DNA from 2 places in the Mesorhizobium sp. CA15 genome. Region 2 is predicted to be linked to the other one. Evidence: riboswitches for the same ligand, from Rfam matches in the RefSeq annotation. Region 2 holds a riboswitch; the other holds the start of a gene.
The links. A riboswitch is a leader RNA that binds a small molecule or an ion and turns the genes downstream of it on or off. The one in region 2 is predicted to bind cobalamin.
Positions count from the first base shown of each region.

Region 1: linked by a shared signal. The riboswitch ahead of LB515_RS18795 (DUF1636 family protein) and the one ahead of LB515_RS19910 (CbtB domain-containing protein) in region 2 are both predicted to bind cobalamin.

Region 1 is NZ_JAIUHQ010000011.1:165,815-169,900, reverse strand. It holds gene LB515_RS18810 (NuoB/complex I 20 kDa subunit family protein) at 1-103, opposite strand, end outside; gene LB515_RS18805 (NADH-quinone oxidoreductase subunit A) at 94-459, opposite strand; gene LB515_RS18800 (winged helix-turn-helix domain-containing protein) at 794-1,993, shown strand; cobalamin riboswitch at 2,503-2,706, shown strand; gene LB515_RS18795 (DUF1636 family protein) at 2,746-3,177, shown strand; gene cobW (cobalamin biosynthesis protein CobW) at 3,174-4,086, shown strand, end outside.
Region 2 is NZ_JAIUHQ010000013.1:36,260-40,345, reverse strand. It holds gene LB515_RS19930 (cation diffusion facilitator family transporter) at 1-439, shown strand, start outside; gene LB515_RS19925 (dienelactone hydrolase family protein) at 511-1,158, shown strand; gene LB515_RS19920 (hypothetical protein) at 1,173-1,652, opposite strand; gene LB515_RS19915 (CbtA family protein) at 1,905-2,645, opposite strand; gene LB515_RS19910 (CbtB domain-containing protein) at 2,808-3,017, opposite strand; adenosylcobalamin (AdoCbl) riboswitch at 3,009-3,158, opposite strand; gene LB515_RS19905 (histidine phosphatase family protein) at 3,242-3,829, shown strand.

The DNA of each region.
Region 1 (4,086 bases), on a different contig from region 2:
GGAAGAAGGGATCGTCCTCCCCCACCGGCCTGCCGGTGTTGGGGTCGATGATGCCCTTGGACTTCGGCGCGACGAGGGTGCCTGAACTGTCGTTCAATCCCATTCCAGCGCTCCTTTTTTCCATTCATAGGCAAAGCCGATGGTCAACACCGCCAGGAACACCATCATCGACCAGAAGCCGAGCATGCCAAGCTTCGAGAAGGACACCGCCCACGGGAACAGGAAGGCGACCTCGAGATCGAAGATGATGAACAGGATCGACACCAGGTAGAAGCGGATGTCGAACTTCATGCGGGCGTCGTCGAACGAGTTGAACCCGCATTCATAGGCGGAAAGCTTTTCCGGGTCGGGATTGCGGTAGGCCACAAGGAACGGAGCGATGATGAGCGCCAGACCGACGATCATCGCCACGGCGATGAACAGCACGATAGGCAGGTACGAACTTAGGAGTGCGCTCATGCGGCGACTTTCCTTCGGCGGGGGCAGTTCATTTTGATTACAGCAACGAACTCTAATGCGGAAGCGTGACAGATTAACCGCTGAACCGTTTTAAGGGGCCCATGCTGCAACGCGGCGAGGGTTAGCGCAGCGGTTTCGGTGACGCAAGTCAAACGTTGTTCAAATCGCGGCTCTGGACGCCTTATCGGAAGAAACTGGTCCGATCCGCTCCTGTTTGATTTCCTTCAGTTTTTACTCCAGTTTTCTCTCCTGACATATCTACCGCCATTTGCCTGCTAGCATGACAGGAATCACCGGCTAAAAATCCAACGGACGATCGGGGCAAGGACACCTGATGAAGGACAAGATTTCGCTGGCCATGGCGAGGCGCGTCGCGCTCGGCGCGCAAGGGTTCAACGACCCTAGGCCCAGTGGTGTTCCGGATCGCCGCCACCTTGCGCGGGTACTTTCGCGAACCGGCCTTCTGCAGATCGATTCCGTGAGCGCGGTGGTGCGCGCGCATTACATGCCGCTCTATTCGCGCCTCGGCCCCTACCCGCTTACGCTGCTCGACAATGCCGCGGTCACCCGCAAGCGCGCCGTTTTCGAATACTGGGCGCATGAGGCATCGTTCCTGCCCGTCGAGACCTATCCTTTGATGCGCTGGCGCATGCAGCGCGCCGAGCAGGGCGACGAGATGTATCTCGGCCTGGCGAAATGGGGTCGTGAACGCAAGGAAATGATCGACGAGATATATAGAGAGGTCGCCGATCGCGGTCCGATCGCCGCGTCCGACATCGAAGGCCACAAGGGCAATGGCGGCTGGTGGGGCTGGAGCGAGGCCAAGCACGCTTTCGAATGGCTGTTCTGGGCCGGGCGCATCACCACGGCCTACCGCCGCGGCTTCGAACGCTATTACGACCTGCCCGAGCGCGTTTTGCCGCAGGCGGTGCTCGACCTTCCCATTCCCTCGGTCGAGGACGCGCATCGCGAGTTGCTGCGCATTTCCGCCCGCGCCCATGGCATCGCCACCTATGGCGACCTGCGCGACTATTTTCGTCTCGCGCCGGGCGACACGAAGGATCGCATCGAGGAACTGGTCGAAGCCGGCGAATTGCTGCCGGTGAAGGTCGAAGGTTGGGACAAGACCGCCTATCTCCACAAGGACGCCCGTTTCCCGCGCCGGATAGAAGCGCGCGCCCTGCTCGCCCCTTTCGATCCCGTCGTCTTCGAACGCACCAGGACGGAGAAACTCTTCGATTTCCGCTACCGCATCGAGATCTACACGCCGGCCGAGAAACGCCAATATGGCTACTACGTGCTGCCCTTCCTGCTCGGCGACCGGATCGTCGCCCGCGTCGATCTGAAAGCTGACCGCCCGGCCAGCATCTTGCGCGTCCACGCCGCCTACGCCGAGGCCGGCGCCCCGCCCGAAACGGCCGCCCAGCTCTTCGACGAGTTGAAGCAGATGCAGGGCTGGCTCGGCCTGGAGGCGATCGAAGTGACGCCGGCCGGCGACCTCGGGCCGGCGCTGGCCGACATCGCGGTGTCGTAGCTGCGCGTTGACAGGGAGAGTGAACAAAAATAGAACATCCCAACTGTGGTTAGGATCGGTTGCGATGGTTTTCAGGCGCTCGATATGTCTGGTCTTGGCCTACCTGACCTTAGCGTCGCCATCATATGCGACAGGTGCTTACCGAGAGGAATGGGTAGAGGTCACGCGTCCAGTCATTTTCTGTGGCGGCCACATTGCACCCGGTATGCAGCCAAAAGAAGTGACGGCGCTTCTTCTGCGGTGGTTGGAGTTTGGAACGATCGACAAGCAGATCGCAGGCGCCTGTGGCTTATTGCCGGTAGGGCAGCGCTATATAATAGTTCATGAGCCGAAGTTCGACGCCAATCGCTTCGTCTTGATGTGGGAACCGGTTTGCCAGCACGGCTGTTCGTTAAGTATGGCGCCCGTGGCCTCACCGCCTCGCAAACTTGTGGGTCCATACCTCAAACCCATAAAGCCGCCAAAAGGCTGGTACTAAGCCAGTCGTTGACTCCAGCCCCCTGAACCCTCTAAATCCTGACCCAGACGGTCTTCTCCCGGCAAAGGGAGGAGCCAAGAGGGAATGCGGTGCGGGCCAACACCCAAATCCGCGGCTGTCCCCGCAACTGTAAGCGACGAGCCTCTGCCGAAAACCACTGGGATGTTCCCGGGAAGGCGGCATTCAGGGTGACGACCCGCGAGCCAGGAGACCTGCCGTCTGAGACTTTAAGTATCCGAATGCCCGGCGGGTTTTCCGGGCAAGGAGCATGGTTTTGGATCGCAACGGCAGTTTCCCGGCAAACAGTGCGGACATTCCGTCCGAGCCCGATGCTTTGGCTGGCGTCACCGTCATCGTCTGCTCATCCTGCCGCGACGAGACCGGGTCGGATGCGCATCCGCGCGCCGGCGCGCTGCTTGCCGAAGACACGCGTCGGGCTGCTTGCGGCGAAAAGATCGACATCCGTACCGTCGAATGCCTCGGCAACTGCAAGCGCCGGCTAAGCGCCGCGCTGCTGCGCGACGGCTGCTGGAGCTACGTCTTCGGCGATCTGAACACGACCAGCGGCGCCGATCTCGTCGCCGGCGCAAAGCTCTTCGCCACCTCGACCGATGGCCTCATCCCCTGGCGCGGCCGGCCCGATTCTCTCAAGCGCGGCCTGGTTGCCCGCATCCCTCCCCTCGACATGCTGAAGGACCGACCATGAACGCATCCGTTTCCCGCGTGCCCTGCACCGTCGTCACCGGCTTTCTCGGCGCCGGCAAGACGACGCTGATCCGCAACCTGCTCGAAAACGCCAAGGGCAAGCGGCTGGCGATCATCGTCAACGAGTTCGGCGATGTCGGCATCGATGGCGAGATCCTGAAGGGCTGCGGCGTCGACACCTGCCCGGAGGAAAACATCGTCGAGCTCGCCAATGGCTGCATCTGCTGCACCGTCGCCGACGATTTCGTGCCGGCGCTCGACCAGATCCTGTCCCGCACGCCGAAGGTCGACCACATCCTGATCGAGACCTCCGGTCTCGCTCTGCCGAAGCCCTTGGTGCAAGCCTTCCAGTGGCCGACCGTGAAGAGCCGCGTCACCGTCGACGGCGTCATCGCCGTGGTCGACGGCCCGGCGCTGGCCGACGGCCGCGTCGCTTCCGACATGGACGCGCTGAAGGCGCAGCGTGCCGCGGACGATTCGCTCGACCATGACGATCCGGTCGAGGAGGTGTTCGAGGACCAGATCGCCTGCGCCGACCTGATCATCCTGTCGAAGAGCGATTTGATGGATGCGGCGGGCTCTGAGCGCGCCAACGCCGTCATCGGCGAGCATGTGGCGCGCGCCGTGAAAGTCGTGCCGACGTCGCAGGGCAAGGTCGATCCCTCGGTGCTGCTCGGCCTCGGTCTCGCCGTCGAGGACGACATCGAGAACCGCAAGACCCATCACGACGACGAGCTCGACCACGAGCACGACGATTTCGATTCCTTCGTCATCGACATCCCGTCGATCGCCAATCCCGACGAGCTGGCCAAGCGCGTCGCCCTTGCCGCCGAGCAGGAAAACGTGCTGCGCGTCAAAGGCTTCGTCGAGGTCGGCGGCAAGCCGATGCGGCTCCTGCTGCAGGCCGTCG
Region 2 (4,086 bases):
CAACATCGCCGCATCGCTCAAGGCCGAGCTCTTCGCGCACATCCCGGCGCTCGACGTCGCCACGGTGCACTTTGCCGAGTTGGAGACGGAGGCCGGCCACCATCATGCGCCGGATCCGTTCCTTGTCGACGGCAAGCTAGCCAGCGGGCTGCTCGAAATCGTCGACACGCCGCAGGGCGAGCGCATGCGGCTGCGCCTGTCGCGTCACGCCGAGGGCCTGCGGGCGAACGTCGCTATTGAAAGGGCGGACGGTGCGGTCGAAAGCCTGCCGCTGTCTCCGGTCGGCGGCGACCATCATTATCTGCAGAGCCTGGTCGCGCCGACCGAACCGCATGAATTCAGCGCCAGGCTGCAACTGGCGGCCGGTCCCGACACCGAGGATCTGCCCTTCGCCATGGCCGAACCGAAAGGCCACCATCACGAGCGCGCGCATGGATGATGTGACGGCGAAGGCTTCGGAAAGGGCATGGCTGGTGGTGGGGATTCGATAAGCCGGATAAAAGACGATCATTGCCCGAGCTCAACGCGATCGGCCAGGCGACGCCGAAGGGACAGCGGATGGCTGCTATTGTACTCTTTCACTCGGCGCTCGGCCTTCGGGCGGTGGAGCATCAAGCTGCTGAGCGCATGCGAAGCGCGGGGTACGATGTTGTGGTGCCGGACCTCTACGCAGGGCTGACTGCGGCATCGGTCGACGACGGGCTTGACTTGATGAGCAATGTTGGGTGGGAAACCATCTGCGACCGCGCCAGGGTGGCGCTCCTCCAGACTTCTCCAGACGCGGTGCTCGCTGGCCATTCCATGGGAGCTGGCGTGATCAGTGCCGTTTGGTCAGAACGAGTCGCTGCCGCCGGCATTGTGCTGCTGCATGGCCTTGCTGATATTCCCAGCAATGTTCGCCGACACATCCCGGTCGCGGTCCACGTCGCCGACCCAGATGCATTTGCTCAGCCGGAACAAGTTGCCGACTGGTCGGCGTCGGCGAAGCGCTGCCACGTCAGGGCAGAAATTTTCACCTATCCGGGGATCGGCCATTTCTACACCGATCAAGCGCTGCCGGATTACGATGCGTCCGCAGCCGAGCTGACATGGTTGCGCGTTCAGGCTTTCCTGAAAACGATCACACGCAAGACCGGGAGCGGTTCGGTGATTCCGTGAAACGCTGAACCGTTCTAAGCAGCGCCGGCTCGCGGAGCGGGTGAACGGAAAATCGACCATGCGGCGGCGCCGAGCGCCGCCACCATAGCGAGGATCACCGCAAGGCTCGGCAAGTGGAAGAAGATGTCGCGCCAGCGTGGCTCGACGACCGCGCCGGTGCTGAAGGCCTCGCCGCTGTACTGGCACAGGATCCACGACGCGCCGCTACGCACCATCTCGGCATCGATGTCCGAGATCAGCGTCTTCGCCTCGCGCCCGGCCGCGGGCATCATCGCCATATGGGCGAGCAGCGCCTTGGCGGTGGCGAGATAGGCGTGGCTGCATTCGTTGAACGGGCTTTCCTCGTCGCCGAGGCTGCCCGGCATCAGGCCCCAGAGGCAATAAGTGAATTGCAGATTGCCGTGATTGTAGAGCCGCCGGAAGGTCGGGTCGGTCGCGGTCTGGCGCTGGGCGAGGTCGAGGATCTCGCCGCGATAGCGCGCGATGACGGCCATCTGGCCGTGGGTCAGGCTGGGGATCTGGATGCCGGGAGGAGGCTGGGCCGAGGATCCGCCATGCGCCTGCGCGGATGTGGCGGCCAGAAATGCGAGCAGCGCCGCAACCGAGCAATTCCAGGAAAAGTGTGCGGCGGTTTTCCGTCCGGAATTGCGAGAAAAGGAAAGACCAAAGTGGCTCTGCGGTCGTACCGACCGTTGAGCCGCTTTGGCCGCCAGGGCGCAGAACCGTGGCGGCCAACGCATCGGATTTCAGGCGTAGCGGCGTGCCGGGCTGCGCTGGTCGCGCACCGCGACCACGCGTTCGGCAACCGCGCCGAAGCCGAGCCCGACGACGGTCCACAGCACCAGCTGGATGCCGAGCGAGGCGACGCGGAATTGCCACAGCACGGTCGCCGAGAAGTTCTCCGGCACTTCGTTGATGTCGGGCAGCGCCGCCTTCACCAGCGCGAAGACGACGAGGAAGGCGAGGCCCGCGACGATCGAGGCGTTCCAGGCGCCGAGCCGGTTCCACAGCCGCTGCGCCAGGCCGACCGCCGCCACCATCGCCGCGATCGAGACGACAATCATGATGAAGAACAGCTCGGTGCGGTAGCCGATCGTTTCGGCATTGCCGACTGCGGGCGGGCTGGCCGGGTATTTGAGGCCGGGGACCACGATCACGGCCAGGAAGCCGAGTGCCGCGATCAGCGCCGAGGTGCCGCGCGGACCGAGCGAGCCCAGACGGCCATGGGCATAGGCGAAGACCAGCGAGAACAGCCCGCCAAGCGCGGCGCCATAGACCAGCACGCCGGTTGCCAGGCCGATGCCGGCTTGCGTGGCGCGGCTGACCATCTCGGGCTCCGGCGCCTCGCCGGCGGCCGGGGCCTGCTGTTCCTCGAAGGCGATCGCCTTGTCGACCTGCGGCTCGCCATAGACGCGGGCGAAGGCGAACGCCAGAATCCCGGCGACCAGCCCGACAAGCATGCCGCGCAGCAAAAGTTTTCCAACCATGTCACCAATCCCTCCAAGCAATTCCAGGAAAAGTGCGTAGCGGTTTTCCGTCCGGAATTGCGTTAAGCCAACCAAGCAATTCCAGGAAAAGTGCGCAGCGGTTTTCCGTCCGGAATTGCGTTGGATCAGAATCGAAAGCGGGTTCAGCGATGCTGAACCGCTTTAGTGGCAGGGGAAGCCGAGCAGGTGGCGGCCGTCATGCACGAATTCGTGCACATAGGTGCCGCGAATCAGCGAGGTGGCGCCTTCTTCCGCGCCGACGAAATAGATCGCCAGCATCAAAAGCAGCCCGCCGAGGATGGCCCAGGGCAGAAGCTCGCGGACCGGAATCGCAACCGGGCCGTAGCTGGGGGCGAAGGTGGTGTCGGACATATTGACCTCCCTTGGGATACTGCGTCCCGTTGATCGAGTGCTGCGGAATAAGGCCTGACTTTCGGCTGGTGCCGATCACAGTGGCGCGACCGTGCCGGACTCGCACCGGCTTCCAATCCCGTATAGCATTAAGACACTTGTCAGTACTTCGTTCGCCTGTCAACGACATGTAATGGCGGCACGGCTTCGTGAGGCCTGTTTTTCGCTGTGCCACGGAGTTTTTCATGCTTGTCCGCCTGACGATGATCGCAAGCGGAGCGACGCCCGGGATGCGCAAGGGCCGCTTTCCGAACGATGAGCCGCCGGAGCCGCGCGCCCTCGATCGCGCCGGCGCGCTGGCCGCTTCGCTGCGTCGCGCCGACCGTATCTGGACAAGCCCGGCGCTGGCCGCGCGGCGGACGGCGGAGGCGCTCGGCCTTGACGCGACGGTCGAGCCGCTGCTTGCCGAGCAGGATTTCGCGCGCTGGGCCGGCAAAGGTTTCGAAGAGGTGCAGGCCGAGGATCCCGAAGGTATGGCGGCCTGGTTCGCCGGTACAGACGCGGCGCCCCATGGCGGTGAATCGCTCGCCGACGTCGCCCGGCGGGGTGCTGCGCTGATGGAGCGGCTGGCCGGCGAAAGCGGTCACACCGTCGCGGTGACGCATGCCATGCCGATCCGCGCCGCCATGGCGCATGTGCTCGGCGCGCCGCTTTCCTCGGTCTGGAAGATCGACATCGAGCCGCTGTCGCTCACCGAGTTCCGCAGCGACGGCCGCCGCTGGGTGCTGCGCGCGAGCGGCGTGGTCGCCGGCCGAACAGTCGGGGACTATTAGCCCCCGCGCGCGAACGGCACGATACGCAGCCAGCAGACGGTCAGGGAAACGGTCGACGCGACGGTGAGGCGGCGCCGATCCGGAGGCTAAAAGTCCGGTTTAACATCGGGTAATTTTATATCGGACTGATAGAACCAGCGTCTCGTCCACTCAAAGGGCCCCTCACAAATTGCCTTTAGCGGTCTATAATTCGGTGATTCAACCCAAATGTTACAGCGATACCACTGCCCGTCGCTTTTGAGCGTCTTGTCAAATTG